Regions from separate parts of the Brucella intermedia LMG 3301 genome, predicted to be linked through region 2. Evidence: riboswitches for the same ligand, from Rfam matches in the RefSeq annotation. Region 2 holds a riboswitch; the other holds the start of a gene.

Region 1 (15,482 bases), on a different contig from region 2:
GAAGAACGCACCTTCAACTGCGGCAGGTGGGCCTTGAAGCTCGAAACGATAAGTCTTGACCAGGCTCCGCCCGCGACGATCACTGCCTCGCAGCACAGACGGCCTTTTTCGGTAAGGACTGCCGTGACCCGGCCATTGGTCGTCTCTATACCGCGCACGGCACAGTTTTGTAGAATGATGGCGCCATTCTCTTGCGCTTTTGCGGCAAAAGCCGGAACCGCCTTTTGCGGTTCGGCCCGTCCGTCGCGCGGCGTTATCATGCCGCCTGCGAGCCGACGATTGATGCCGGGTGCCAATGCTGCGACCTGATTTGCATTGAGAAGTTCCGTCCCAATGCCGTGTTCCCGAGCTATCCTGATCCACTCCGCATAAAGAGCCATTTGCTCTTCTTTTTCAGCTGTGTAGGCAATTCCGGTCACACGGAAACCGGTTTCGCGCCCCGTTCGCTCATTCATGCCTTCCCATAGTCGCATGCTTTCGACGATGAGGGGCATTTCCCGGCTGTCGCGCCCGGTACGGCGGCACCACCCCCAATTGCGGCTGGATTGTTCCCCCGCGATCTCCCCCTTTTCAAGGAGAGTGACAGGAATGCCGCGTTCGGCCAGAAAAAGGGCAGTGGAAACACCGATGACGCCGCCGCCGATGATGGCAATTTTGGTTTCCTGCGGCAAGCTGTCAGCTGTCGCCACCTTATCCGTGACCGGCCCCATTTCGGTATTCTCCTGCAATGCGATTGGGTGATTTGAGCATATGGAAGCACAGTGAACATGGCTCGCTTTTTGTTCACGATCAACCGGATAACCTGTTACACAAAACTTAGTTGCGATATTCCTGAGATAATCCATCCTGTTTTTGTAGCTTTCTGGAGAATGTGTCTCTATATCCGCCTGAACTGCAATCTGGACACGCGATCTTGCTTATGGACGCAGCACGCAACCCGCATGATAAAAGACAGGTATTCGGGCAATCCGGCCCAGCACTGACTCTGTCCGGTATTACCCGCCAGTTTGGCGCTGTGCGTGCGCTCAATGATGTCTCTCTCGATGTTCACGAGGGCGAGATAATTTGCCTGGTCGGCCATTCCGGCTGCGGTAAGACTTCCCTGCTGCGCATTATCGCGGGCATCGATGTTCCAGACAGTGGAACACTCACCATGGGGGGGCAGGCGCTGGTCGGCCCATCCGTCTTTATTGAGCCTGAAAAACGGAACGTGGGTGTCGTCTTCCAGGACTACGCTTTGTTTCCGCACCTGACGGTAAGAGAAAACATCCTGTTCGGATTGCGAAGAATGCCCCGCCACGCGGCGGATGCGCGGACAGGAGAGCTTCTCGAACTGGTGTCGCTCTCGCACATGGCGGATCGCTATCCGCACATGCTGTCAGGTGGCGAGCAGCAACGTGTGGCACTTATCCGGGCCCTTGCTCCGAAACCACAGCTTCTGCTGATGGACGAGCCGTTTTCGAACCTTGATAGAGGACTGCGCGCCCGGGTTCGCCGTGAGACAGTGGCTTTGCTGAGGGAGCTTGGCACAACGGCGATTATCGTAACGCACGAAGCCGAAGAGGCGCTGTCGACCGGAGATCGTGTCGTATTGATGCGATCTGGCGAAGTTGTTCAGAATGGCCCGGCACGCGAGCTTCATGACCAGCCCGTGAACCGGTATGCAGCGGATTTTTTCTGTGACTTCAATGTGATACCCGGAAAAGTCGAGGGTAATGGGCTGGTAACTCCCTTTGGGAAAATTGCCATAAGTGCACAGTTTGGACCCGACGCTGAAGCGTTTGCCTATCTGCGTCCGCGTGACTTTACGATTGTGACCGATAGTGAGACTGGCGAAGCTTCATTGCGTGGTCATATTGAAGCCCGCACCTTTCTCGGTGAAATCGAAGAACTGGTCGTGCGGGTAACAGATGCGGCTCCGCGCCTGCGTGTACGCACCGAACTGCGGCTTCCGGCTTCTTCCAACGATATAGTGCTACGCCCGCATTGGGATAAGGCGCTGATTTTCCCCAAGTGACTGAAAATATCCGCTGTCGAAGTGTTGCAGCAATTGACCGTCGGTGCGCTGCACCGTATAACTTGATTGCGTAACTCATAATTTAATATGAAACAGGTCCATCTGGAGGTAAAATGTCCAAGTTCGCGCGTTCTGGCCTTGCTCTCGCCGCAGTAACGTTCTTTGCAGGAGCTGCCCACGCAGATGAAGTGAACATTTACACGACGCGTGAACCGGGCCTCATTCAGCCCCTGCTCGATGCTTTCAAATCGTCTACCGGAATTACCGTCAATACGGTTTTCCTGAAGGACGGTCTGGCAGAACGCGTAGCTTCTGAGGGCGCCAACTCGCCCGCCGACATTCTTATGACGGTCGACGCCGGGAACCTGGTCGATCTCGTCGACAAGGGACTCACCCAGCCTGTTGATTCCAAGGTGCTGAAAGAAGCTGTTCCGGAACAGCTCCGCGACGCCAAGGATAACTGGTTCGCATTGTCCATGCGCGCTCGCATCGTCTATGCCGCGAAAGACCTCGAGCTCGACAAGATCAACTATGAGGACCTGTCCGATCCGAAGTGGAAGGGCAAAATCTGCATCCGTGCGGGCCAGCATCCTTACAATACAGCACTCTTCGCGGACTATATCGCGCATTACGGTCCGGAAAAGACCGAAGAATGGTTGAAGGGGCTCAAGGATAATCTTGCGCGCAAGGCTGCCGGTGGCGATCGTGATGGTGCCAAGGATATCGTAGGCGGCATTTGCGATATAGCCGTTGCCAATTCCTATTATGTCGGCCTGATGCGTTCGGGTAAGGGCGGTGACGAGCAGAAGACCTGGGGCGAAGGCATCAAGGTTCTGCTGCCGACATTCAAGGATGGCGGAACCCAGGTCAACATCAGTGGCGCAGCCGTTGCAAAGAATGCACCGCACAAGGACGCAGCAGTCAAGCTGCTCGAATATCTGGTGTCCGACGAAGCCCAGCAGCTCTACGCCAAGGCCAATTTCGAGTATCCGGTAAAGCCGGGCGCTCCGCTTGATCCAATCGTGGAATCGTTCGGTGAACTGAAGATCGACAGTGTTCCGCTTTCGGAAATTGTGAGCCATCGCAAGCAGGCAAGCGAACTGGTCGACAAAGTCGGTTTTGATAACTAAAAGCCGAATGAACTAACCAGACCAGCGCCGGTGCATTTCATGCGCCGGCGTTGTACTAGAGCGCGTCTCCCGAGAGCGGATGCTAGTTCGGGCAAAGACGTGCATTAAAACAAATGGATAGAGCATTTCCGAAGATCTAACAGGAAATGCTCTATAGAGAGACCAATGGAAGCTTTTGCAGCCACCCGGAAACGAGTTTTGCGACCCGCAAAAGCGGGACGCAACTGGCTAAGGCTCTCGGCATTGGTTGCAGTTCTGGTTTTACTTCCGGTTCTTGCCCTTGCCTTTGAAGCCATACAAGGATCTGCGGGGCTCTGGGCGCACCTTCTCGCCACCAATCTAGCGACAGCTTTTCTCGAAACGGTAATTCTGCTTATCGGTGTCGGCATCATTGCCGCTTTCATAGGAACGTCAACGGCATGGCTGGTGACGGCATATGATTTTCGCGGGCGGCGCCTGCTTGAATGGGCGCTTTTGCTGCCCTTGGCCGTACCGACCTACATCGTTGCCTATGCCTATCTCGATATCCTGCACCCTATTGGTCCGGTGCAGGGAGCGGTGCGATTCATGCTGGGATACGATAGTCCGCGCCAGTTCCGCTTGCCCGATATTCGTTCAATGGCCGGATGTATTATTCTTCTCGGCTTCGTTCTCTACCCCTATGTCTATATCCCTACACGGGCAATGTTTCTAACTCAGTCCGCCAGCCTTATCGAAGCGGCAAGAACTTTGGGCGTTAGCCGCAAGGGCATTTTCTGGCGTGTTGCATTGCCGCTCGCGCGGCCTGCCGTAGCGGTTGGGGTCAGTCTCGCTTTAATGGAAACGCTGAATGATGTAGGCGCCGCCGAATTCCTGGGCGTGCGCACATTGACTGTTTCGATTTACACCACATGGATTACGCGCTCGGATTTGCCAGGCGCTGCGCAATTGGCCCTCGCTCTCCTGTTTCTGGTGGTTGCTCTTGTTTCGATTGAACGCTGGGGGCGACGCAAGCAACGTTTTGCTTCCAACATCCGTCATTCGCGTGGCTTCGAACCATTGAGCGTCAGGAACGGGCGGGGCGTCTGGTTGTTCTGTCTCTGCTCCCTTCCAGTCGTCATTGGATTTGTTCTGCCGGCAATTTATCTGGTCGTGGAAGCGGTGAAGCGCGCCCGTTTTGCCGGTATCTCTCCGCGATTGGTTGGCGAAGCTTTCAATACCGTTGTGCTCGCGTCAGTGGCTACAGCGTTGGTGCTGATATGCGGAATATTTGTTGCATATGCTGTCCGGCTTTTCCCGGGGGCTGTTTCACGCTGGTCGTATCGCGTGTCCACGATGGGATATGCGGCTCCGGGGACCGTTATCGCCATCGGCATTTTGGTGGTGGCCGGTAGCTTCGATCAACTTTTCAATCTGTTCACATCGCATGTCTTCGGTTATTCGGCAGGGCTGGTGCTGATCGGGACAGGCGCGGCGGTCATCTATGCCTATGTCGTTCGATTTCTGGCCATCTCCGCAGGTGGCATCGATTCCGGGCTGGAGCGCATACCCGTGTCACTGGATCATGCTTCGCGCACGCTCGGGCGTGGCGTTACCGAAACGTTTTGCGCAGTTCATTTGCCACTATCGAAAACAGCCATCGTGGCGGCGGGTCTCCTCGTATTCGTAGACTGTGTGAAAGAACTGCCTGCAACACTTCTGCTGCGCCCCCTCAACGTCGAGACTTTCGCAACGCATCTTTATGGCGAGGCCGCACGCGGAACATACGAAGAAGCCTCCCTTGCCGCCCTCGCCATCGTGACGGTCGGAATTTTACCGGTGATATTGCTTGCGCGTGTCGGTAGGCGCTTCGGTAAGCGTGTTTAATCTCCTGCCATTAACAGCAACAACAGGTGACAAAATCGATAATTCAGGATTGCTTAAATAGTTATCGATACTTTTATTCGGGGAACCAAGCACAGTCGGGATAGTGCTTCTGGTTGTATTTAACAAGAACTGCACCTTAGGCGGGGCAGGGGGCTGCATGTTCAAAGTTCTGGAATGCGTGACTGTACAGCACGATCAGCCTTTTGTGGTTCTGGCTGCATCCATTTCATTTGCAAGCATGTTTGCATTTTTCCTGTTGCTGGCCCGCGCGCGCGAATGCACCAGGAGCCGCCGTGACAACTGGCTCGCAATCAGTGCTTTTGCCGGTGGAGTTGGCGTGTGGGCAACCCACTTTGTGGCGATGCTCGCTTACAGCGGCACCGTAGCAATCGAGTTTGATTTTACCGCCACCGTTCTTTCGGCGGCGACGGCTGTTCTCGGTTTTTGGTTGAGCCTACATCTACTTAAGGGTGCTGCGCTGAAATATGCTCTGATGGCGGCCATTTCGGCGACGCTATCGATAGCCGCAATGCATTTCACAGGCATGAGTGCGATCAAAGCAGCGGCTGACATACACTATGATCTTCCACCGATCTTCGTGGGCGGCGCAATCTCGGTCCTGATTTTGCTGGCCGCTTTCTGGTTTGTGACGAATGCTTCCGGCTGGTCACGTATTCTGCTTCCGACCGTAGGAGGCATACTCGCTGTTTGCACACTCCATTTCACCGCGGTTGCCTCGACTGAACTGGTCCCAAACCCCACTCTTCCCGCGGCCGATCCGCTTGGGATCGGACGCCTCTGGCTCGTTGTTGCCATCGCGGCAGTGGTGTGTAGCGTGGCGCTGGCGACAATTTCTGCCGTGTTTATAGACCGTTACATGACGGACTTGAAGGGGTTTGCAAACGCCACATTAGACGGTTTGGCCGTTATACGGGATGGCGGGATAGTCGAGATGAATGCCCGGTTCTCTGAGCTCATGCGGAGAAGCGAAAAGTCGCTGATGGGTATTGAACCCGATACTTTGTTATTGGCGGCTGACGGGCTTCCGGTCTGTGCTCGCCGTGCCGAGGCTATCGAGGCGGCTCCAAGGTTTCCCAATGATGAACGCATTTTTGAGCTTGCGGTCCATGCCATCGAATATCAGGGACGTCCTTGCGAGGTGCTCGCCGTACGCGATCTTACCGAAAAACGCGCAGCTCAACGCCAGATTGAGCACATGGCGCGTCATGACGCGCTCACCGATCTGCCCAACCGCATGTTTTTTGAGGAAAGGTTGGCGAATGCCGTTGCGCGTCCCAGCCGCGAGCCTTTCGCCGTGCTGGCACTCGATCTGGACCGGTTCAAGGCTGTGAACGACATTTTCGGTCACGCCGAAGGCGACCGGGTATTGAAGACGGTTTCCAGCATCCTGAAGCGCTGCGTAAATGGCATAGATACTGCCGCACGCATCGGCGGTGACGAGTTTATTATTCTGCAAGTGGGCGTCCCGCAGCCTAGAGGTGCCCGGAAGCTGAGCGAGAAGATTCTGGAAGCCTTCCGCTTGGAGCTGAATACCGTGCTTGATCCGACCGCTGTCGGCGTCAGTATTGGCGTTGCCCTATATCCAAATGATGGCAAGGATGCGGAAGCCATCCGGCATGCGGCAGATATCGCGCTCTATCGGGCGAAGACGGAAGGGCGCGGATTATTTGCATTCTATTCCCCGGAAATGGATCAGGAGATAAGAGAGCGGCGCCAGCTAGAAGCGGATTTGCGTCACGCGATGGTGCGGGGACAGATCGGTATCGCCTATCAACCTTTGTTTGCGACGTCTGACGGGCGTTGTACGGGTTATGAGGCATTGGTCCGCTGGAATCATCCGGAACGCGGGCAGATACCACCGGACGTGTTCATCCCTATTGCCGAGGAAACGGGAACAATCGTGGCGCTGGGCGAATGGGTTCTGCGTGAGGCTTGCCGCACGGCCGCCGAATGGGAGAGCCATCTGTCCATCGCTGTAAATCTGTCTCCCGTCCAGTTCCGGCTCGTCAGCCTGCCGGATACCGTCAGGTCGGTTATCGCAGAGACCGGGCTTGATCCGACGAGACTGGAACTGGAGGTAACCGAATCCGCTTTGATGAAGGATCGACTGACGACTCTTGAACTGCTGCGTCGAATGAAGAAGTCGGGAGTTCGCATTGTTATGGACGATTTCGGGACCGGTTATTCATCGCTCAGCAATCTTCAAAGTTTTCCATTCGACAAGATCAAGATTGACCGCAGCTTCATCACCAGCATGGAAACGGATGTCAGCGCCAGAGCAATTGTACGAGCCATTGTCGGGCTTGGTCGCAGTCTCGATCTGCCGGTCGTGGCCGAGGGGATCGAAACCTTTGACCAGCACCGCATGGTGATCGAAGAGGGCTGTGAACAGGTTCAAGGCTTTCTTTTCGGCCGGCCGGCTAATGCGCCCGCTCCAATCGACCCGTCGCGCTGCCTCAACAAAACGGCTGTGGGGCAAGTAAAAGCCAGCTAAGAAGCCCGATCCTTGTGAATAACCGCGAGGTTTCGCTATTTCTAAAGGCTGCCTTGCTGTGCCGAATTGTTACAAAGCTGTTATCTGATGCGATTGTGAACGGAACATTGCAGCGAAGCGCCGACGGCTCGGAACCGCAAATTCGTTAAGCAATGGAAGGGGTTGCGTAGTCCTTGATCTGGCATAGCACCCAGAATAGGGCAATGTTTTCAACACGATATTTCGCGTGAACGCAATAATAAGTGAATTTATCCGGGGGAGCTTTCCATGCTTGTAACACGTTGCGGCCACAAAGCGAAAGCTGAATAGGACGAACAGTAATAGTACTCGGATCGCAAGAAACGTTCTGGCGGATTTCTTGGATACGAATTTAGTCAAGTGGATGATGGAAACGATGCTCACCTCGCAACAATGGCTTCCGGTCGAGTTGCTCAATATCGGTCTGGCCGCTGCCCTTTTCTTCGCCTGCCTTGTTCACTCGCTGTGGAAGGCCGTGTTCGACGAGCTTAACCCTGTATTCTGGCGCCGGACGGCAGCGTTGCTCTGGGCCGGTATCTTCATTGTCGCGCTGAGCGGCGGAATTGAAAGCTTCAACTGGCCGCAGGCAATTGGTTGGCTTTTGGTTCTCGGCGGCGTTGTCGCGACTGTCACACGTACCGGCATGAGCTATTATCGCCAGTACTGCGCCCACACATCGCGCGCCGTCCATTCGGGTCGCGCCCGGCTTTCGGGACGGTGATCGCCATGTTTGCAAAGACCCTCGAAATGCCTTTGCGGCTCCACCGCCCACATAGCCTGCGCTCGTTCTTTATCCGCGCTTTTGGCTCTGCACTATCCCGTAAACATTCGTAGAGCGTGCACCTGATCGGCAGTAGCTAAGGATGGGCCCTTCGGCTTCGTCCAGTGCTGCTGCCATCGCATCCACATCTTCTTGCGTCAACTGACCGCCGACGACCGGAATATAATAGGTTGCAAGTCCTGCTTTTTCTGCGACGCGTGCAATTTCGCTGAATTCGGGCTGCTGGGGGCCTCCCTCGCCATCGGGCCGGTTGCAGATGATCGTGCGAAATCCCTCTGCAGCGATGTCGCGCACATCGTCGGGTTCGATTTGCCCTGAAACCGAATAATTGTCGTCTATCTGGCGAATATCCATGTTTTCCTCGCTTGCCGCCCAACTTGCGACGGCTTGTCCGGTGGCAACTTACATTAAAGTTGTTTTCATGCCACATGAAACTGCCGGGAAAAATGGGCGCGGTGACGGGAGAGCGGTTGAGATGACGATCCACAAAGTTAGCCGGAGTACTCCACGTATCGCCCACCGTGCGTCGGGCTTCCATGAGGGTGAGCGAGTGGTGCCGGAGGAAGTGCCCGTGGCGGTGAGCTATAACGGTTCTACCCAGGCCGTGATGATGGCTACCCCCGATAATCTTGAGGACTTCGGGATCGGTTTCACCCTTACCGAAAATATTGTGGACGATATTTCCGAGATTGAAACCGTCGAGGTCGTGGCATTTGAGAAGGGCATCGACATACAGATTAGATTGTCTGAACGGCCTGAACAGAGGCTTGCCGCGCGACGCAGGTTCATGGCTGGCCCCGTTGGCTGTGGTCTTTGCGGGATAGACTCGATTGACCATGCGTTGCGGTCCCTACAGGCCTTGGAGCAAAGCGGTCGAACATTTTCTCCCCACGATATTTCGCAAGCTGTCGGATCTCTGGCAGACGAGCAGCGATTGAACTCTCAGACCCATGCCGTTCATGCGGCGGGTTTTTATGTTCCTGGCAATGGGCTTATCGCCGTTCGCGAGGATGTCGGGCGCCACAACGCATTGGACAAACTTGTGGGGGCTGTTTTGCTTATCGGGTGCTCGCCAGAAGACGGTATCGTTGTAATTACCAGTCGCGTTTCTGTGGAAATGGTGCAGAAAGCCGTTATGTTCGGCGCGCCTGTTCTGGCTGCGATCTCTGCGCCAACCGCTTTGGCCATTCGGACGGCTGATGAAGCGAACCTGACGCTTGTTGCACTGGTGCGTGGTGACGACTTCGACCTTTATGCGCATCGTGAGCGCATCATTGGAGAAGGACCGGCCTTTTCTTAAAGGCCGGTCAGCGCACGTTACGCTAACGCAGCAATACGGCTACGCTCACTCACAAGTTGCAAAGCAGCATTCGCTGCTTCCACGCCCTTGATCTTGAAGTGGGCATGGAAGAAATCGTGGTGCTCCTTGCTTTCATGGAAATGATGCGGCGTCAGGACCACGCTGAGCACTGGAACTTCAGTCTCCAGCCCAACTTGCATCATGCCGTTAATGACGGCAGTTGCCACGAAATCATGCCGGTAAATGCCGCCGTCCACCACGAAAGCCGCACCGACGATAGCGGCGTATTTTCCAGTCTTGGCCAGGGTTTTGGCATGAAGGGGGATTTCATAGGCGCCGGGAACGTCGAAAATTTCGACTTCCACATTGGCACCAGCTTTTGCCGAGAGTTCGGCAATAAAGCTTTTGCGGGCCTCATCGACAACATCGGAGTGCCAACGGGCTTGAATAAATGCAATTTTGAATGAAGTCTTGTTCGGATAGCTCTGGTTCATAGGTCCTCACGAAACTAGAATCAGGGCGCACAACAGAACGCATGGACAGTGCCGGAATGACACGATCCTGACGTTCAATCGCTCTCTTCCATCCGGACTTTAACCGTCGGCTCCGGCATCTCACCGGATCTGCTGACCCTGAACCATAACCGAATCGGCATGTGTTCAGGCGCTCGCGGGCTCGAAACTATCGCTTCATACCGCCGGTGGGGAGTTTCACCCCGCCCCGAGAACAAGCCCGCACACCATTGTGCGAGCGGCCTGAAATTATGATCTCCTCGCGGTCTTGTCCAGTATGGCGTGAGAAATTTCCGCGCTGTTATTTCATGGTCGAATCCGCCTTGGAAAATTGCAGCGTCTCAAGCAATTAATCCTTGAATTTCTAGGGAGTTTCTAGGCAGGGAGTGCTACCCATGGTTTATTCGATTGAATTTCTCCCGTTTTATCTTTCGAGCATATTGACACGCCGATGGGGTTTGGGCCTATCCTGTGCGTCACAGCTTGTCTTGGGGATACCTTCGCGTCCCATAAAGACAACGTTGTCAATTCGGGTGAAGCGGCGTAAGAGTAAGATGGAGGATCTCGGTTAGTACGTCGTGAGGGTGGCTGGGCGCAGGCGAAAGCGGCAGCTTTCGCATTTTGTTGCGGCAGTGGAAAAGCGAGGAACCGGATATGCGAAGCAGCCGGTTTCGGATCCGTGCCGAGGAGGCCCGGATGGGAATGACGCGATGGATCGCCGCGCAGAAGCGAGAGCCTGCCCGGATATCCGTTAGTTAGTTTTGTTGGTTTCTACGGGAGGTAGATATGCATAAACTTTTGAAGCTCGCTGCGATGGGTACGGCCGCCTGCGCTTTGCTCGCTGGAATGTCGCCGATTTCCAACGCCCAAGATAAGCAGAATGTTGAAGTTCTGCACTGGTGGACCGCCGGCGGTGAAGCCGCCGCGCTCGACGTTCTCAAGAAGGATCTTGAAAAGAAGGGCATCAGCTGGACCGATATGCCGGTGGCTGGCGGCGGCGGCACGGAAGCTATGACGGTGTTGCGCGCACGTGTCACGGCAGGCAACGCGCCGACGGCTGTGCAGATGCTCGGATTCGATATTCGCGACTGGGCAGAGCAGGGTGCTCTTGGCAATCTTGACGAGATCGCCACCAAGGAAGGATGGGAAAAAGTTATTCCGGCTCCTCTGCAGGAATTCGCAAAGTATGACGGCCATTGGATTGCGGCGCCTGTCAACGTCCACTCCACCAACTGGATGTGGATCAACAAGGCCGCGCTCGACAAGGCTGGCGGCAAGGAGCCTGCAAACTGGGACGAACTGATCGCGCTGCTTGACAAGTTCAAGGAACAGGGGATCACGCCTGTCGCTCACGGTGGTCAGCCGTGGCAGGACGCGACAATTTTCGATGCCGTCGTACTTTCCTTCGGTACGGACTTCTACAAGAAAGCTTTCGTCGATCTTGATCCCGACACGCTCGGCAGCGATACGATGAAGCAGGCTTTCGACCGTATGACGAAGCTTCGTTCCTATGTTGACGACAACTTCTCTGGCCGCGACTGGAACCTTGCTTCCGCTATGGTTATTGAAGGCAAGGCCGGTCTTCAGTTCATGGGTGACTGGGCAAAGGGCGAGTTTGTCAAGGCTGGCAAGAAGCCGGGTGAAGACTTCGTCTGCATCCGCTATCCAGGCACGCAGGGCGCGATCACCTTCAATTCCGATATGTTTGCAATGTTCAAGATTTCGGATGACAAGGTCCCGGCGCAGCTGGAAATGGCGTCCGCGATCGAAAGCCCGACATTCCAATCGGCCTTTAACGTGGTGAAGGGCTCTGCCCCAGCCCGTACCGATGTACCTGATACCGACTTCGATGCTTGCGGCAAGAAGGCCATCGCTGACGAGAGGGAAGCGAGCGAAAAGGGTACGATGCTGGGTTCCATGGCACACGGCTACGCCAACCCGGCTGCGGTCAAGAACGCCATCTATGACGTCGTCACACGTCAGTTCAACGGCCAGCTCTCATCTGAAGACGCTGTCAAGGAACTCGTATCGGCAGTTGAAGCTGCGAAATAACAGCGAGAGCGTCCGGGAGTGTTCCCGGACGCCATTATCTCCGTGCTCCAGATGTTGGAAGCGGTGGCAGCAAGAGCCGGAAATCAAAACAATAATTGCATGATGGACGTCTGCATGTTTCCATCGGAGACGGCGGCAGACTGAGCTTATCGGGTGCATTCTGTTGCGCATAATGCTGACGCGTTGGAATGCTGATCAAACAGACGTCCGGACGGACAGCCTGCTGATGTGGGCTAAGCGGGCGACGTAAACAGGGTGGCGCAAATATGCAGCGTAACAGCCGATTACAGGAACTGGTGCCAAAGCTGGTTCTGGGACCGAGCTTTTTGATAGTGCTCGTGTTCGTCTACGGTTTCATAATCTATACCGGCATCCTTTCCCTCACCAATAGCCGAATGCTGCCGTCCTTTGGTTTCGTCGGACTTGCGAATTATACCAAATTATGGGCTTTGCCCCATTGGTGGCGTGCGATCACCAATCTTGCGATTTTTGCCTCGCTCTACATCATTATCTGTTCGGTGATCGGATTATTTCTGGCGATCCTTCTTGACCAGAAGATACGCGGCGAAGGCATCCTTAGGCCGATCTACCTCTACCCGATGGCCCTGTCCTTCATCGTTACCGGAACGGCATGGAAGTGGTTCCTCGACCCAGGCATTGGACTGGAAAACACAATGCATTTATGGGGTTGGGAGAGTTTCTCCTTCAACTGGATCAAGAGCAATACCATGGCAATCTACTGTCTGGTGATTGCTGCGGTGTGGCAGTCCTCCGGATTTGTGATGGCGATGTTTCTCGCGGGCTTGCGTGGGGTAGATAACGAAATCATCAAGGCAGCCCAGATCGACGGTGCGTCAACCGGAACAATCTATCGCCGCATCATCATTCCGTTGATGCGCCCGGTGTTTCTATCCGCTTTCGTGGTTCTCGCTCATCTTGCGATCAAGGCATATGACCTTGTTATCGCGTTGACCGGCGGTGGACCGGGACAGGCCACGGAACTGCCAGCAACTTTCATGTATTCCTACACCTTCACGCGGAACCAGATGGGTATCGGCGCGTCGTCCGCTATTATCATGCTGGTCATGATCTTCTCGATCATCATCCCTTACCTTTATTCGGAAATTCGCGGAGGGTCGCGGTCATGAGCGCCCAATCGCAAGACAATGCCATCAGCAGTGGAAAGCTGACACGGGCGCTGATCTATACCGCGTTGCTGGTCTTCGCTTTCTACTATCTGCTGCCGCTCTATGTGATGCTGGTTAACTCGTTCAAACCCCTCGAGGAAATCCGTCAAGGGGGAATGTTGAACCTGCCGCAACAGTGGACCATCGAGCCATGGCTATCGGCCTGGTCCACTGCCCAGATCGGGGTGCAGCCTACCGGGTTGAAGCCGTTCTTCATCAACTCGATCCTTATGGTCGTGCCGGCGGTTGCTATTTCGACCATTGTTGGCGCGTTGAACGGCTACGTACTGACCAAATGGCAATTTCGCGGCTCAGATATCTTCTTCGGCCTGCTGTTGTTGTCGTGCTTTATCCCATTTCAGATCGTGCTCATTCCTATGGCGCGCGTTCTTGGTTTCCTGGGAATTGCCGGCACGATCTGGGGGCTGATCCTCGTGCACGTGGTGTACGGTATCGGGTTCACGACGCTTTATTTCCGCAACTACTACGAGGCTTTTCCAACGGAACTGGTTCGCGCAGCCCAGATCGACGGGGCAAGCTTTTTCCAGATATTCTGGCGGATTTTGCTGCCATCCTCAGGACCGATCATTGTCGTTTCCGTGATCTGGCAGTTCACCAATATCTGGAATGACTTCCTGTTTGGTGCTTCCTTCTCGGGTGCGAATTCTACCCCGATGACGGTAGCACTCAACAATCTGGTTTCCTCCTCCACCGGCGTCAAGGAGTACAACGTCCATTTTGCAGCAGCCATCCTCGCTGCTCTGCCGACGCTGATCGTCTACATTGTTTCCGGCCGCTATTTTGTACGAGGCCTGATGTCCGGCGCCGTTAAGGGATAAGTTGCAAATGTCTTTTCTGAAAATATCCGACCTCTACAAGTCCTACGGCAATGTTTCGGTTTTGAAGGATATCAATATCGAGATCGACGAAGGCGGTTTTCTGGTTCTCGTCGGGCCGTCCGGCTGCGGCAAGTCCACGCTGCTCAACACGATTGCTGGGCTTGAGCCCATCACTTCCGGGGACATCTCAATCAACGGCAAGTCTATTGCAGGGCTGCATCCGTCGCAGCGCGATATTGCAATGGTCTTCCAGTCCTATGCGCTTTACCCGAATATGACGGTTGCCGGGAACATCGCTTTCGGCATGGAAATTCGCAAGGTTCCAAAGGCCGAGCGTGACAAGGCTATTCAGGAAGTCGCCGACATACTCCAGATCGGTCATTTGCTGGATCGCAAGCCGAGCCAGCTTTCCGGTGGCCAACGTCAGCGCGTGGCCATGGGGCGTGCTCTGGTGCGCAATCCTCAGGTCTTCCTTTTTGATGAACCGCTATCGAATCTCGACGCAAAACTGCGCGTTGATATGCGCACGGAAATCAAACGGCTGCATAGCCGGATGAAGACCACGATCGTATATGTGACGCACGATCAGATCGAGGCGATGACGCTGGCTACCCAGATTGCAGTCCTGAAGGATGGAATCTTGCAGCAGTTCGGCACGCCGGCCGAGATTTATAATAACCCGTCCAACATGTTCGTTGCCGATTTCATGGGCTCCCCAGCAATGAATTTGCTGACAGCACAGGTCGAAAAAAATGGTTCGGGTTATGCGATTAATCTCAAGCGCGGTGAGGGCGAACCGCTCAAGCTTCCGTTGAAGACAGCACCGCAGGGTCTCGGTGCCTATGAAGGCAAGGATATCGTGTTCGGCATCCGCCCCGAGGCATTGACCGATCCCGATGGAGCAGACCGCAATGCCGACGCAATCGTGGAAGGCGACTGCCTTATCGACGTTGTCGAGCCGGCGGGCTCCGACACGTTCGCGGTCACGCGTCTGGGCGGCAAGCATGTCGTGGCACGTCTACGCGCCGATGCCCGCATCACCGCAGGGCAGCCGGCCCGGCTGGCTTTCAATCTCGACAAGTCGGTTTTCTTCGATCCGAACAGTCAGGCCCGCATTCTCTGACCCGTGGCTCGGACAGGGCAGTCTCGGGGTTGCGCATTTCAACCGCTGGAAATGAAAAGAGCGCTTCCAATGAATGGAAACGCTCTTTTTCATGAGTGCCTGGAGGGCAAAAACTTGCTTGGGGCGCGTTAACGCAGGAAATCAAGTCCGAGAAGACCGACTG
Region 2 (15,482 bases):
TAATTTTCATGGCTTTTGTGAATGAGCAGGCTTCCTGATTTCGATGGATTGCGGTTTCTATTGTGTATAGGGATCGCCGTCTTTCATTTTTCCTTCCGAATTCCGGTGAAGAATGAAACATTGAATGAATTTATATTAGCCTTTTCTTATTTTACAGATGTCTTCTTTATCGTTTCCGGGCTCTTTCTGGCGCGGCGGCGGAATTATCTTTGGAGCTGGCCCCGTTATGTGGCTTTCGTCGGCAAGCGGCTGGCGCGGATTTATCCGCTGCACGTGGTTGCCTTTTCCTGTTTCGCGCTGCTATCCGCCCTCGCGGCGGCGGGAATCCTGCATCCTCTGGGCGAGCACAGTACAAGCTGGCGCGACGGGCTGGCCCAGTTGCTGCTGGTTCACAATTGGGGATTGGGCCACACCTCCTCCTACAATTATGTCAGCTGGTCGCTGAGCGCGCTTCTGGCCATGTATCTGGCTTTCCCGCTGTTCGACATGGTGTGCCGCCGTTTCGGGAGCTGGGTCCTCGTGGGCGTCATTGTTGCGACTGTGGCAGGCGAATATCTTGCGCAAAAGCTCGGCGTCCTGTCGCTTACCCGCATTCAGCTGTCCAATGTGGGCGTCTTCCGGGCCTTGCCTTCCTTTCTCTTCGGGATGTGGCTTGCCCGCAGGGAACATCCGGCCATGCCGGGGGCGGTCGTCAAAAGCCTGCTTGCCGCCTGCCTCGCCGTCTTTCTGTTCTGCCACCCGGAAAACGGCCCGGGCGAACCCCACACGCTGGAAGGTCCCTTGCGGCTGGCATTCATTTATACGGGCGTCTATGTGCTCTATCTCGCATCCAGTCAGGGCATTTATACGCCGCTGCAATGGCGCGGGCTGGCAAGCCTCTCCCGTTACAGCTTTGGCATCTTCATCCTGCATCCGCTGGTCGGGATGATGTTTTTCCGAATGGCGCCGGAGCGATGGAACGAGACGACGGCGGGCGCGGTTCTGGTCATCTGTGGGGCTGCTGTCGCCAGCGTGTTGACGGCGGCTGCTGCCTATCACCTGTTCGAGAATCCGCTCCACCGCTGGCTGGTGAAAAGGCTCGATGTTTGGGTCGGCGGATATGGGCGCGGCTCTGCCGAAGCCACGCAAGGCTGCCTGCCTGTCGTCCGATAGGCAGGCGTGCCACCCGATCGGTCAGGCCGTGCGCGTCGTGCCGCTGTCCTGCCGCATCAGATAGAGCGATGCGCCGACGATCAGCGCGGCCCCCGGCCAGAAGTTGATGCCGGGCGCGGCGGCAAAAACGATCCAGCCAAAAATCACATTGATCGGCAGTCTCAGATCGTCGAACGGCTGCAGATAAACCGCATCCGCGATCGAATAGGCTGCAATCTGGAAATATTGCGCCAGGGCAGTGAAAGCCCCGATGACGATTAATATCGACCAGATCTCGACGCTCGGCGCGGCGATTGCCGTCATGCTGAGGCCGGATGCCAGCCAGAGCGCTGCATTGATGGGGGTGAGCAGCACCAGCATATAGGCCGAAATGCTGGCGGGCCTTTCAAAACGGGTCAGATATTTGGTCATCACCGAATAGCCCGCCCACAGTGCGGCGGCGAGGACCGGCAGCAGCGAATAGACCGTATAGGAATCCGACCAGGGCGCGATGATGACCAGGGCGCCGACAAACCCGGCGAATGTGGTGAGCAGCCGCGCCGGCGTGACCTTTTCCCGCAGAAACAGCCGCGCGCAAAGGATGACGAAGAACGGCGAGGTCATGGACAGGGCGACCACCTGCCAGATCGGCACATGGGTCAGCGCGTAGATCCAGACCTGCACGCCGGCTGCGGCCAGCGCGACGCGCATGACATGCAGACCGAAGCGGCTGGTGCGCAGGGCTCCCGCGCCATCGCGAATGAGCATGGGCAGTGTCAGCACCAGCGCGATCACATATTGCCAGAAGGCGATGATGACGGATGGAATGCCGGTACGCGTTCCCGCCCATTGGGTGGCGACGTTGACTGCGGCATAGGCCGAACAGGCCGCGACCATCAGCGCTGCGCCGCGCACGGTCGGTTTCAAAGTTGGGGCAGAGGCAAGTTGGCTCAACGGTTTCTTCCTTCGGAGCATTTTGCAGCCAGATGAAAACATCTGGCGACGCAAAGATGCGGCAAAACGATAGGGCGCGTTCCGCTTTCGCCGGAACTTGCCCTGGCAAGCCTGTCACCTCAGGGTACGGGAAGAAAAACAACACAATGAAGACGGCAAGCCGTCCGGCACGCGCATGCTTCCAACCTCGTTCTCTTTCATCCGGACTATGACCGTCGGCTTCGGAATTGCACCGAATCTGCTGACCCTGACACATTTGCCGTGACAGGCGCTCGCGGGCTTCGGGTCTTGACCCGTTACCGCCGGTGGGGAGTTTCACCCCGCCCTGAGAACTGGATATCTTTCTTGCGCCGAAGGCAGGAACTGCACTCCGGTGCTGGCTTTAAATAGGCCACGCTTTTTTGCATGGCAAGACAGTCGCTGCTCATGCGGCAATGATGCGTTGCTGATGCCTCTTCTTGCGCCCTTGACCGCCAGCCCATGGGAAAAGCATGGACGGATCGGAAACTCTCTTCTAGAAATCCGTGACGGAGTTGATCGGGAGAGGATCTGCTCCGCATGGTTCTGGGAGGAATGATGAGCACCAACGCAGTCCCCACGCAGCTTTCGCATGACCGCCCCCTGTGGCAGCCGGATGCGGGGCGCATCGCCGCCAGCAATCTGGAGCAGTTCCGCATTCGCGCCGAACAGCGCACGGGCCTGAGCCTGCCGGATTATGCCGCGCTGCATCGCTGGTCTGTCGAGGATCGCGCCGGTTTCTGGCAGCTTGTGTGGGATTTCTGCGAGGTCGTCGGCGAGCGCGGCAATACGGCCCTTGTCGATAATGGCCATATGCGCGACGCAAAATTTTTCCCCGATGCAAAGCTCAACTTTGCGGAAAATCTCCTGCGTAAGACAGGAAGCGAAGAGGCGATCGTTTTTCGCGGCGAGGACAAGGTCGAGCGCCGTCTGACCTGGGACGATCTTCACGCGCTGGTGTCGAGATTGCAGCAGTTCATGCTGGCGGAAGGCGTTGAACCCGGCGATCGTGTAGCGGGCATGATGCCCAACATGCCGGAGGCGGTTGCTCTCATGCTGGCCGCTTCGTCCATCGGCGCGGTCTGGTCTTCCTGTTCGCCAGATTTCGGCGTGCAGGGTGTGCTCGATCGTTTCGGCCAGATCGAGCCGAAGCTTTTCTTCGCCTGCGACGGCTACTGGTATAACGGAAAGCGCATCGACGTGGCCGGCAAGGTTGCCGAAGTGACGACAAAACTGCCGGGGCTGAAGCGGGCTGTCATCGTCACCTATCTGGGCGAAGCGGAAGCCGTGGCCGACAAGGCGGAAAAGGGCATTGCGCTCGATGCGGCGCTGGAGCCATTTCACGCGAAAGAGGTCGGGTTCACGCGGCTGCCCTTCGATCATCCGCTTTATATCCTCTTTTCTTCCGGCACGACGGGCATTCCCAAATGCATCGTGCATCGGGCGGGCGGCGTGCTGTTGCAGCATCTGAAGGAACACCGCCTCCACGCGGATTTGCGCGAGGATGACCGCTTCTTCTACTTCACCACCTGCGGCTGGATGATGTGGAACTGGCTGGCTTCGGGCATCGCCTCCGGCGCAACGCTGCTGCTCTATGACGGTTCGCCCTTCTATCCCGACGGCAATGTTCTGTTCGACTATGCCGCCGCCGAGCGCATGACCTATTTCGGCACGTCGGCGAAATTCATCGATGCCGTGCTGAAAGCCGGGCTGAAGCCCGGTGAGACGCATGATCTGTCGGCGCTGCGCACCATTTCGTCCACCGGTTCGCCGCTGTCGCCAGAAGGCTTTGCCTTCGTCTATGAGGCGATCAAGAGCGACGTGCATCTTGCCTCCATTTCCGGCGGCACGGATATCGTGTCCTGCTTCGTGCTCGGCGTCCCGACGGAACCGGTGTGGCTCGGCGAAATCCAGGGGCCGGGCCTTGGCATGGCGGTCGATGTCTGGAACGACGATGGCAAGCCGGTGCGGGGCGAGAAGGGCGAACTGGTTTGCACCAGGGCTTTCCCCTGCATGCCGCTGGAATTCTGGAACGATCCGGAGGGCGCGAAATATCAGGCCGCCTATTTCGAGCGTTTCGACAATATCTGGTGCCACGGCGATTTTGCCGAATGGACCGGGCATGACGGCATCGTCATCCATGGCCGTTCGGATGCGACGCTCAATCCCGGCGGCGTGCGCATCGGTACGGCGGAAATCTACAATCAGGTCGAGCAGATGCCGGAAGTCGCGGAGGCGCTCTGCATCGGGCAGGACTGGGACAAGGATGTGCGGGTGGTGCTGTTCGTGCGGCTTGCCGAGGGTGTCGCGCTGGACGACGATCTCAAGGCCCGCATCAAGGCGAAAATCCGTACCGGCGCCACGCCGCGCCATGTCCCGGCGAAAATCGTCGCCGTCCGCGATATTCCGCGCACCAAGTCGGGAAAGATCGTGGAACTGGCCGTGCGCGACATCGTGCATGGACGCGAGGTGAAGAACCGCGAGGCGCTGGCCAATCCGGAAGCCCTCGAGCTCTATCGCGACATTGCCGAGCTTCATGAGGACTGATTTGACCATCCTGCAACTGTTTGGAATGGCCGGGTAGCGAGCGCAACAAAATTTCGTTATCCGGCAATAAATAGCCACAGAACGCCACGCAAGGCCATTGCCTATTTGACCGCCACGGGACACTCTGCCTTCAACATAAGCCATCCTGCAGAGGATGGCCGCCGGGCAGAACTTGTGGAGGACGAGTATGTTTGCATCGGGCCAAAATTGGGGGGGCATGAATTTCGGTCTTGGCGAGGAGATCGAAGCCCTTCGCGATACGGTGCGCCGTTTTGCGGAAAGCCGCATTGCGCCGCTGGCCGCTGAAACCGACCGCAACAATCAATTTCCCATGCATCTGTGGCGTGAACTGGGTGAGCTTGGCGTGCTTGGCATCACCGCGCCTGAAGACTATGGCGGCGCCGGCATGGGCTATGTTGCCCATTGCATCGCGATGGAAGAAATCAGCCGCGCTTCCGCCTCCATCGGCCTCAGCTACGGTGCGCATTCCAATCTCTGCGTCAACCAGATCACCCGCAACGGCTCGCCCGGACAGCGTGAGAAATATCTGCCGAAACTCATTTCCGGCGAGCATGTCGGCGCGCTGGCCATGTCCGAGCCGGGGGCCGGTTCCGACGTCGTTTCGATGAAGCTTCACGCCGAAAAGCGCGGCGAGCGCTATATTCTCAACGGCAACAAGATGTGGATCACCAACGGCCCCGATGCCGATGTGCTGGTGGTCTATGCCAAGACCGATCCGTCGGCAGGCCCGCGCGGGATCAGCGCCTTCATCGTCGAAAAAACCTTCAAGGGCTTTTCGACCGCGCAAAAGCTCGACAAGCTCGGCATGCGCGGCTCCAACACCTGCGAACTGGTGTTCGAGGATTGCGAAGTGCCTGCCGAAAACCTGCTCGGGACCGAAGGCAAGGGCGTCAATGTGCTGATGTCGGGCCTTGATTATGAGCGCGTGGTGCTGGCGGGCGGACCGCTCGGCATCATGGCGGCGTGTCTTGATGTCGTGGTGCCCTATGTGCATGAGCGCAAGCAGTTCGACCAGCCAATCGGCGAATTCCAGCTCATGCAGGGCAAGCTTGCCGACATGTATGTGACCTTCAACGCCTCGCGCGCCTATACCTATGCGGTGGCGGCTGCCTGCGACCGGGGCGAGACCTCGCGCAAGGATGCGGCGGGCTGCATCCTCTATACGGCTGAAAACGCCACGCAGATGGCCTTGCAGGCGATCCAGGCGCTGGGCGGCAATGGCTATATCAACGATTATCCGACCGGACGCCTGCTGCGCGATGCCAAGCTTTATGAAATCGGCGCAGGCACATCGGAAATCCGGCGCATGCTGATCGGGCGGGAACTGTTTCAGGAGACCCGTTGATGGCGGTTCTCAAATCTGAAATTTCCACCCGAAGCGCCAGCTTCGAGGCCAACCGCAAGGCGATGCTGGCGGCAATCGACGTGGTGGCGGAAGCCTCGCGCATTGCGATCGATGGCGGCGGCGAGAAAGCCCGCGAACGTCATGTTTCGCGCGGAAAACTGCTGCCGCGTGAGCGCGTGGCGCAATTGCTCGATCCGGGCTCTCCCTTTCTCGAAGTGGGGCTGACGGCGGCGCATGGCATGTATGAGGGGGCGGCTCCTTCGGCTGGCATCATCACCGGCATCGGGCGTGTCTCCGGCCGCGACTGCATGATCGTCTGCAACGATGCGACGGTGAAGGGCGGCACCTATTATCCGGTGACGGTGAAGAAGCACCTGCGTGCGCAGGAAATCGCGGGCGAAAACCGTCTGCCCTGCATTTATCTGGTCGATTCCGGCGGGGCCAACCTGCCCAATCAGGACGAAGTTTTCCCTGATCGCGACCATTTCGGGCGCATCTTCTATAATCAGGCGCATATGTCGGCGGCGGGCATTCCGCAGGTCGCCGTGGTCATGGGGTCATGCACGGCAGGCGGTGCCTACGTGCCCGCCATGAGCGACGAAACGGTGATCGTGCGCGGTCAGGGCACGATCTTTCTGGCGGGTCCGCCATTGGTCAAGGCTGCAACCGGCGAGGTGGTGAGCGCGGAAGATCTTGGCGGCGGCGATGTGCACACGCGGCTTTCCGGCGTCGCCGATCATCTGGCCAATGATGACGCCCATGCCTTGCAGATCGCGCGCGCCATTGCCGCCAATCTCAACAGCGAGAAGCGCGGCTTCATTTCGCGTGGCGATGGCGCTGCCCCGCTTTACGACCCGGAGGAGCTTCTGGGCGTCGTTTCCGCCGATACGCGCATTCCCTATGATGTGCGCGAGGTGATCGCACGGCTGGTCGACGGTTCGGATTTCGATGAGTTCAAGGCGCGTTACGGCACCACTTTGGTGTGCGGTTTTGCCAGCGTCTATGGCATGCCGGTCGGCATCATTGCCAATAATGGCGTGCTGTTTTCGGAAGCAGCGCTGAAGGGCGCGCATTTCATCGAGCTTTGCTGCCAGCGCAATATTCCGCTGGTGTTCTTGCAGAACATTACTGGCTTCATGGTCGGGCGCAAATACGAAGCCGAAGGCATCGCGAAGAACGGCGCCAAGCTGGTGACGGCGGTGGCAACCGCCAATGTGCCGAAGATCACCATGCTGATCGGCGCATCCTATGGCGCGGGCAATTACGGCATGGCGGGGCGGGCCTATTCGCCGCGCTTCCTGTGGACATGGCCGAACAGCCGTATCGCGGTGATGGGCGGCGAACAGGCGGCAGGCGTGCTTGCAACCGTCAGGCGCGAGGGGATCGAACGCACGGGCGGCACATGGTCGGCGGAGGAGGAAGCGGAATTCAGGCGCCCGACGCTGGAAATGTTCGAGCGCCAGAGCCATCCGCTCTATGCCTCGGCGCGGCTTTGGGATGACGGCATCGTCGATCCGCGCAAGAGCCGCGAAGTGCTGGGCCTGTCGCTTTCCGCCACGCTGAACGCGCCGGTCGAGCCGACGCGCTTCGGCCTGTTTAGAATGTGAGGCAATCAGATGTTTAGCAAAATACTGATTGCCAATCGCGGAGAAATTGCCTGCCGGGTCATCCGCACGGCGCGCAAACTGGGCATTGCAACGGTTGCGATCTATTCCGATGCGGATGCCGGTGCACTGCATGTCGAGATGGCCGACGAGGCGGTGCGGGTCGGCCCTGCCATTTCCGCGCAGAGCTATCTGAATGTCGAGGCGATCATCAAGGCCGCAAGGCAAACCGGCGCTGAGGCCATCCATCCGGGCTATGGTTTCCTGTCCGAAAATGCCGGCTTCGTGGATGCGGTCGAGGCGGCGGGCCTCACTTTCATCGGCCCTTCGGCCAGGGCCATTCGCGCCATGGGGCTGAAGGATGCCGCCAAGGCGCTGATGGAAAAGGCAGGTGTGCCTGTCGTTCCGGGCTATCACGGCGACAATCAGGATGGCGCCTTCCTCAAAAGCGAGGCCGACCGCATCACCTATCCGGTGCTCATCAAGGCGCGCGCAGGCGGCGGCGGCAAGGGCATGCGCCGTGTCGATCAGCCAGACGATTTCGCGGCAGCACTCGACAGTGCGCGGCGCGAGGCGGAAGCCTCTTTTGGCGACGGCGCCGTGCTGGTCGAAAAATACTTGGCGAAGCCGCGCCATATCGAGGTGCAGGTCTTTGGCGACAGCCACGGCAATGCCGTGCATCTGTTCGAGCGCGATTGCTCGCTGCAACGCCGCCATCAAAAGGTGATCGAGGAAGCGCCTGCCCCCGGCATGATGCCGGAAATGCGCGCCGCCATGGGCGAGGCGGCGGTGAAGGCCGCGCTCGCCATCGGTTATTGCGGCGCGGGCACGGTGGAGTTCATCGCCGATGTGTCGGAAGGGCTGCGACCGGACCGCTTCTTCTTCATGGAAATGAACACGCGCCTGCAAGTGGAGCATCCGGTGACGGAAGCCATCACCGGGCTTGATCTGGTCGAATGGCAATTGCGTGTGGCTTCCGGCGAGGCGCTGCCGAAACGTCAGGACGAAGTTTCCATAAACGGCTGGGCCTTCGAGGTGCGGCTTTATGCGGAAGACCCGGCGCGTGATTTTCTGCCTGCCACCGGCAAGCTCGCTCTGTTCGCGCAGCCTGAAAATGCCCGTGTCGATTCGGGTGTGCGAACCGGCGATACGATCACGCCGTTCTATGATCCGATGATCGCAAAGATCATCGCCCATGGCGCAACGCGCGATGAGGCACTGAACCGGCTTGATGCGGCACTAAACAAGACCCGGATTGCGGGCCTCGTCACCAATCGCCAGTTCCTGTCGTCGCTTTGCAATCTTGAAGCTTTCCGCACGGGCGATGTCGATACGGGCCTGATCGGGCGCGAGGCGGCGGCGCTTTTCACCGCTGAGCCACCTTCGGATATTGCCTTTGCGCTGGCCGCGCTTGGTGCGCTCGACCTTCTGGATGCGCCGCAAGAAGGTGATCCCCCACGTGATCCATGGACGAACTTGCGCGGGTTCCGGCTGTGGGGCGAGGCATCGCGCTCGATTCTGCTCGATCATCACGGCGAGCGCCGCGTGGTCAGCTTTACGGCCAGAGGCGGCCGGCATTTCGGCTTCGCCTTCGGCGAACTGGAAATCCGTGCCCATGAAAACGGGCTGGTTCGTTTTGCTGTCGATGGCCGCATGAGGGAGGCATCGGTCTCGCGCATCAGGCATGATGTGACGGTGCAATTCGAGGGCCGGGACACCATATTTCATCATGTGCAGTCGCTGGGCGCGGAAGAGGATGCTTCGAGCGAAAGCCGCATCCTGTCGCCGATGCCGGGGCGGGTAGCGCTGGTTTCCGTCGTGGAAGGTGCAAGCGTCGCCAAGGGCGATCCGCTGGTGACGATCGAGGCGATGAAGATGGAACTGTCACTGACCGCGCCGCGAGACGGCAAGATTGCATCCGTAACCGTTGTGGCGGGCGATCAGGTCAGTGAAGGTGCATTGCTGGTCGAGTTGGAGGAGCAACATGGCTGAACACGTGGAAATCGTTGAAATGGCTGCGCGTGATGGCCTGCAGAATGAGAAGCGGTTTGTGCCGACAGCCGACAAGATCGCGCTGATCGACCGCCTGTCCGATTGCGGCTATTCTCGCATCGAGGCGACAAGCTTCGTCAGCCCCAAATGGGTGCCGCAACTGGCCGACAGCACGGAAGTGATGGCCGGGATCAGGCGCGCCGACAGCGTGCGTTATTCGGCGCTGGTGCCCAACATGAAGGGCTATGAGGGTGCTGCTGCCGCCAATGTCGATGAGATTGCGGTTTTCATTTCCGCCTCGGAAGGTTTTTCAAAGGCCAATATCAACTGCTCAATCGCGGAAAGCATCGAGCGCCTGTCTCCGGTCATCGGCGCGGCCATCAATGACGGCCTGGCCATTCGCGGCTATGTGAGCTGCGTGGTCGAATGCCCGTATGATGGGCCGGTGGCCCCGCAGGCGGTTGCCGATGTGACCGAGCAGCTCTTTTCGCTCGGCTGTCACGAGGTGAGCCTTGGCGACACCATCGGGCGCGGCACGCGGGACAAGGTTGCCGCCATGCTCGATGCCGTGCTGTCCATCGCACCGGCGCACAGCCTTGCCGGTCATTATCACGACACTGGCGGGCGGGCGCTCGACAATATCCGCGTCAGCCTGGAAAAAGGCCTGCGCGTGTTCGATGCATCGGTTGGCGGTCTTGGCGGCTGCCCTTTTGCGCCGGGCGCGAGGGGCAATGTCGATACGGTTGCCGTTGTCGAAATGCTGCATGGATCAGGGTTTGAAACCGGCCTTGATCTGGACAAGCTGAAGCAGGCTTCCCTGTTCGCGCAAAGCCTGCGTCAGGATAAAGCCGCATGAAGGATTTCGAGACGCTTCAAATCGCTGTCGATCAGCGCGGCGTCGCGACGCTGACGCTCAACCGGCCCGACCAGCATAATGCCCTGTCCGGCCTGATGATCGATGAGTTGACGACGGCAGCGCTGCAACTGGCGGATAATGAAGCCGTCCGCATCGTGATCCTGACCGGCGCGGGCGCGAGCTTTTGCGCGGGCGGCGACCTTGGCTGGATGCAGGAACAGGTCAAGGCGACGCGCACGCAGCGCATCGAGGAGGCGCGCAAGCTTGCCCTCATGCTGAAAGCGCTGCGCGACCTGCCGAAGCCCTTGATCGGTCGCATCAACGGGCAGGCCTATGGCGGTGGCGTTGGCCTCATCAGCGTGTGCGATGCGGCAATCAGTATTTCCGGCGCGCGCTTCGGGCTGACGGAAACGAAGCTTGCCCTGATACCGGCCACCATCAGCCCCTATGTGGTGGCGCGTATCGGCCAGGCCAACGCGCTGCGCACATTCACCTCGGCGCGGCTGTTCGATGCCGAGGAGGGGCGGCGCATCGGCCTGTTGCACGATGTGGTCGAGGCGGAGCGTCTTGATGCGGCGGTGGAGGCGGAGATCAAACCCTATTTCGCCACCGCGCCCGCAGCCGTTGCAGCATCCAAGCGGCTGGTCCATGCGCTGGGCGCGCCGATCGACGAGGCGGTGATCGACATGACGCTTACCCGCCTTGCCGACACATGGGAGACACCGGAGGCCGCGGAAGGGATCGCGGCCTTTTTTGCGAAGAGATCACCATCATGGAAGAAGGAGGGAGGAGCCAGTTAGGAGGAGGCGGTTTTTCGTTGTATTTGCGGGTACTTGGCCCCTTGCAATCGGAAGCCGGAAATGCATTCTTATTACATCATGAAAGCTCGCTCCCGTTCCGGAGCATGATTCCGAAAGGGCGAATGCTATTTCGGATAATATTATGGCTCCGGCCTCTTCGAGGCGGCGGTGTCGCGTGCTTTGAAGCGCATCCCGAAAAGTGTGAAACGGTTTTCGGGCAAGATGCGCGTTGATGCATATGATTTGGAGCGTCTGGCGCTCTGAATCACCCCTTTGAGATCATGCGATGAACAAAAGGGAGGGCCCGGCAATTCGGCAGCGCGGATGCGCTGAGATTTGACCGGCATGGGTTGTCTCGGGGCCGTCGGAGGACGCTGCCCCACCAAAGGAGAAAAAGAATGAACCTGAAACTTCTGTCCAGCGTGGCTTTCGCAGCTACACTCGGCTTTGCTAGCGCCGCCTATGCAGACATCACCATCGGCGTCGTTGCACCGCTGACCGGTCCTGTCGCCGCTTTCGGTGACCAGGTGAAGAAGGGCGCGGAAACCGCCGTCGAAGTCATCAACAAGGCTGGCGGCATCAAGGGCGAGAAAGTCGTTCTGAAGTTTGCCGACGATGCCGGTGAACCGAAGCAGGGCGTTTCCGCCGCCAACCAGATCGTCGGCGACGGCATCAAGTTCGTTGTCGGCCCGGTCACGACCGGCGTCGCCATTCCGGTTTCCGACGTTTTCGCGGAAAACAACGTCCTGATGGTCACCCCGACCGCCACCGGCCCGGACCTGACCGCGCGCAATCTGGAAAACGTGTTCCGCACCTGCGGCCGCGACGACCAGCAGGCCGAAGTCATGGCCGATTACGTCCTGAAGAACATGAAGGACAAGAAGGTCGCCGTGATCCACGACAAGGGTGCCTATGGCAAGGGTCTGGCCGACGCTTTCAAGGCGGCGATCAACAAGGGTGGCGTCACGGAAGTGCATTATGATTCCGTCACGCCGGGCGACAAGGATTTCTCCGCGCTCGTCACCAAGCTTAAGTCTGCCGGTGCCGAAGTGGTCTATTTCGGCGGCTACCATGCCGAAGGCGGTCTCCTGTCGCGCCAGCTGCACGATGCCGGTCTCCAGGCCCTGGTTCTCGGCGGCGAAGGCCTGTCCAACACCGAATATTGGGCAATCGGCGGCACCAACGCGCAGGGCACGCTCTTCACCAACGCCAAGGACGCCACCAAGAACCCGGCCTCCAAGGATGCCATCGAGGCACTGAAGGCCAAGAACATCCCGGCTGAAGCCTTCACCATGAACGCCTATGCCGCCGTGGAAGTCATCAAGGCTGGCATCGAACGCGCCGGCTCCGCCGATGACTCGGCTGCCGTCGCCAAGGCTCTGCATGACGGCAAGCCGATCGAAACGGCCATCGGCACGCTGACCTACGGCGCCAGCGGCGACCTCAGCTCGCCGAGCTTCGACATCTTCAAGTGGGATGGCGGCAAGATCGTCGGCCTCGAATAAGGTCATTGCCTGAAAGAGAGCGCATCCCGAAAACTGTGAAACGGTTTTCGGATAGGATGCGCAGCCCAAGTAAACAGAAAACGCCGGGGTTTCGCCCCGGCGTTTTGCGTTTGTGGAGCGGCAGGGTCAGGAGCCGGTATAACCCGAGTTCGGCTTCGATAGCCTCGAATGTCTTTTCCATCGCATAGGTTGGGCTCAGCGGAAAACCGAAATGCCCGTAGGCGATGGACAATTGTCGTTCGGCCTTGCTCTCGCTGCCCTTGGCGATTGCCGCCACATAGAGCGCGGCAGCAAGCCCCGTGCGGTCGGAGCCTGATTTGCAATGGATGAGCACCGGCTTTTCCGCATTCTGCATCAGCGCGATCAACTGTCTGGTCTGTGCAGGATTGAGTTGCTTGCTGGATGACATTGCGAAATCGGTGTGGCTGATGCCGAGCGTCTTCGCGGCGGCGATCTCCTCATCGTACCATTTCGATCCGGGTTCGGCGCCGCGCAGATTGATGATCGTCTTTATGCCGTAAAGCTTCTGCATTGACGCGATGCGCGCGGGATCGGGCTGGTTGGAGCGATAGGCCTGCCCGACGACGATGGCGTGGATATTGCCCTTATATTGCAGCGTATAGAGATAGCCGCCCATGACGCTTCCGCCGATGAGCAGCCCAAGCCCGGCCAGCCGGACGTAAGTAAAGGACCAATCGATATATCTGCGAAAGAACGACATAATGGCCTCATCCGAATGAAAGAATATAATAAAATAAACCGCGCAGAAATTTTCTTCTTGGTTTTCGCGGAAAATATACTAAGAATTTGACCTAATCTTGTCCTTGGAGGCAAGAGTTTGATGTTTATGTTTAAGTTATTTTTTAATTAGGGTCCCGCAGTTACGTGCGGGAAATTTGTTGGAACAGGCGTCTGTCCGGTGTGGGGTGTCGGTTGAACGGGCGGTTTTTCGTGGCTTAAGCTTCGGTTAACCATGTCTGTTTAATCTGTGACCGTGGATGGGGCAGTTAGCGGAGCAGGTTTATGCAGCGCTACAGATTTGACGATAAAAGAATTCTGATCGAGGCAATTGTTGAGTTACTCAACCGGGGCGTTGAGCCCGACGAACTCGATCTCGTATTGAGCCGGATCGGTCCGGTCGATCTCGATTTGATGCGGCAATGCCTGATCGAGGTATGGAACTACAATCATCCCGAACTGGCTGAAGCGCCGATGGCGGCCTGACGGCAAGTTCTGCGGGACAGGCATCGAACCGCGAAGCGGGGTGAATGCCGACGGAATTGAGCGCGATGCGGCGCTCGCACGGGAATACGGCAGTTGCCGGCACGGTTTGGGGCCGAAACTGTCGGGGCAGGGCCGGGTTGGACCGGTTTTGGAGCAATCTGGCCACTGCCCGCAATGTCATATTCCTGAAACGCAGACGGGTTATATCCATATGCGTATCGGGAATTCACTTGGGATCGTGATCACGGATGTACTGGCGCAACTCAGGTGAAAGCGGAAGGTCGGGTTCAGCCCGGCCTTTTTCGCGTCGAGCGCATGTCTCCCGAAAGCGGGAGCTGCCTTCGAATTTTTGCTGAAAATGCTTTATGAAAGACATTGCCTGCCGCCATTTCCGGAGGCGGCGCGATCTTCTTCTGTCAGGAAAGCGGTTCATGATACGCCATATCGTCCTCATCAAATTCAGGCCCGAACTCGAAGCCGCGCAGATCGAAGAGAGGTTGCAGTCGGTCGTCGCGCTCAAGGACAAGATCGGCGGCATCCTGTCGGTCACGGCAGGCGAAAACAACAGTCCTGAAAATCTTGAAAAGGGATTTCGCCACGGCTTCGTCGTGGATTTCGCGGATGGCGCGGCGCGTGACGCCTATCTTCCGCATCCCGAACACGCAAAGGTCGGCAAAAGCCTGGTCGAAGCAGCCGAGGGCGGCATCGAGGGCATATTGGTGTTCGACTACGCGATCTGAGTTTTGCCGAGCCACGCGGCGTGGCTCGGACGGCGCCCAGCATTTCCAGCAAAAGTGGGAAACGGTTTTGCGCTCGGTAAAGCCAATAGCGAAAACGGTTCTGAAGATTCTGTCAGAACAAGAACAAGGCTAAAGCACCAGCCCGCCCACGCCCATGCGGGACAGGTCGTCGGCGGTAAGCGCAATCCCCGCCATCAGGCGATCCAGTACCCGGTCGAGACTGTTTTCGCGGGCGCTGCGCGCCGATCCGGGCGCGGCGACAATATATTTGCCGTCGTGCTGGCCCAGAACCAGCAGATTGCCGGGATCGACCGGCATGCCGATGCGCAGGATTTCGCCGCCCGAAATGCGGATCGATTGCGGCACGATATCCGCCTCGTCGGCAACCGCCGAAGCGCTGAAAATCACGATGATGTCGCAGGCCCTGCCCACGTCCGCGATGGCCGAAGCCAGCGCCGCCTGATCGTGCGCGACGCGCTTTTCGCAAACAAGCGTCCCGCCATTGCGGACCGCACGCTTTTCCATCAGCTCGCGGGTCTTCTCCAGAACCGTCTCGCGTATGGAAGGAAGGCGCGACTGGATCAGGCCGATCCGCGCGCCATTGAAGGCGCAGACATGCAGCGCGGGCCGAGCATCGAGGCTTATCTCATGCAGGAGCGTCTCCGGCACGGCAAAAGGAATGATCTTGACGGTGGCGATCATCTGACCGGCTTCCACCCGCACATGGTTGCGCAGCGTCGCGATG

What was found. Region 2 has a riboswitch for FMN ahead of OINT_RS00170 (DMT family transporter). Riboswitches for the same ligand answer to the same signal wherever they lie in the genome.
Region 1: linked by a shared signal. The riboswitch ahead of OINT_RS16765 (6,7-dimethyl-8-ribityllumazine synthase) and the one ahead of OINT_RS00170 (DMT family transporter) in region 2 are both predicted to bind FMN.

Annotation. Positions count from the first base shown of each region.
Region 1 covers NZ_ACQA01000002.1:930,076-945,557, reverse strand. The annotation lists gene OINT_RS16805 (NAD(P)/FAD-dependent oxidoreductase) at 1-710, opposite strand, end outside; gene OINT_RS16800 (ABC transporter ATP-binding protein) at 920-2,017, shown strand; gene OINT_RS16795 (Fe(3+) ABC transporter substrate-binding protein) at 2,131-3,147, shown strand; gene OINT_RS16790 (ABC transporter permease) at 3,313-4,992, shown strand; gene OINT_RS16785 (bifunctional diguanylate cyclase/phosphodiesterase) at 5,150-7,507, shown strand; gene OINT_RS16780 (hypothetical protein) at 7,890-8,246, shown strand; gene OINT_RS16775 (protein tyrosine phosphatase family protein) at 8,316-8,660, opposite strand; gene fdhD (formate dehydrogenase accessory sulfurtransferase FdhD) at 8,782-9,606, shown strand; gene OINT_RS16765 (6,7-dimethyl-8-ribityllumazine synthase) at 9,624-10,100, opposite strand; FMN riboswitch at 10,177-10,338, opposite strand; gene OINT_RS16760 (ABC transporter substrate-binding protein) at 10,905-12,170, shown strand; gene OINT_RS16755 (carbohydrate ABC transporter permease) at 12,437-13,318, shown strand; gene OINT_RS16750 (carbohydrate ABC transporter permease) at 13,315-14,196, shown strand; gene OINT_RS16745 (ABC transporter ATP-binding protein) at 14,204-15,319, shown strand.
Region 2 covers NZ_ACQA01000001.1:33,234-48,715, forward strand. The annotation lists gene OINT_RS00165 (acyltransferase family protein) at 22-1,152, shown strand; gene OINT_RS00170 (DMT family transporter) at 1,174-2,085, opposite strand; FMN riboswitch at 2,271-2,422, opposite strand; gene OINT_RS00175 (acetoacetate--CoA ligase) at 2,662-4,650, shown strand; gene OINT_RS00180 (isovaleryl-CoA dehydrogenase) at 4,838-6,016, shown strand; gene OINT_RS00185 (carboxyl transferase domain-containing protein) at 6,016-7,623, shown strand; gene OINT_RS00190 (acetyl/propionyl/methylcrotonyl-CoA carboxylase subunit alpha) at 7,633-9,612, shown strand; gene OINT_RS00195 (hydroxymethylglutaryl-CoA lyase) at 9,605-10,468, shown strand; gene OINT_RS00200 (crotonase/enoyl-CoA hydratase family protein) at 10,465-11,268, shown strand; gene OINT_RS00210 (branched-chain amino acid ABC transporter substrate-binding protein) at 11,667-12,773, shown strand; gene OINT_RS00215 (tyrosine-protein phosphatase) at 12,736-13,494, opposite strand; gene OINT_RS00220 (hypothetical protein) at 13,797-13,997, shown strand; gene OINT_RS00225 (Dabb family protein) at 14,429-14,737, shown strand; gene OINT_RS00230 (molybdopterin-binding protein) at 14,867-15,482, opposite strand, start outside.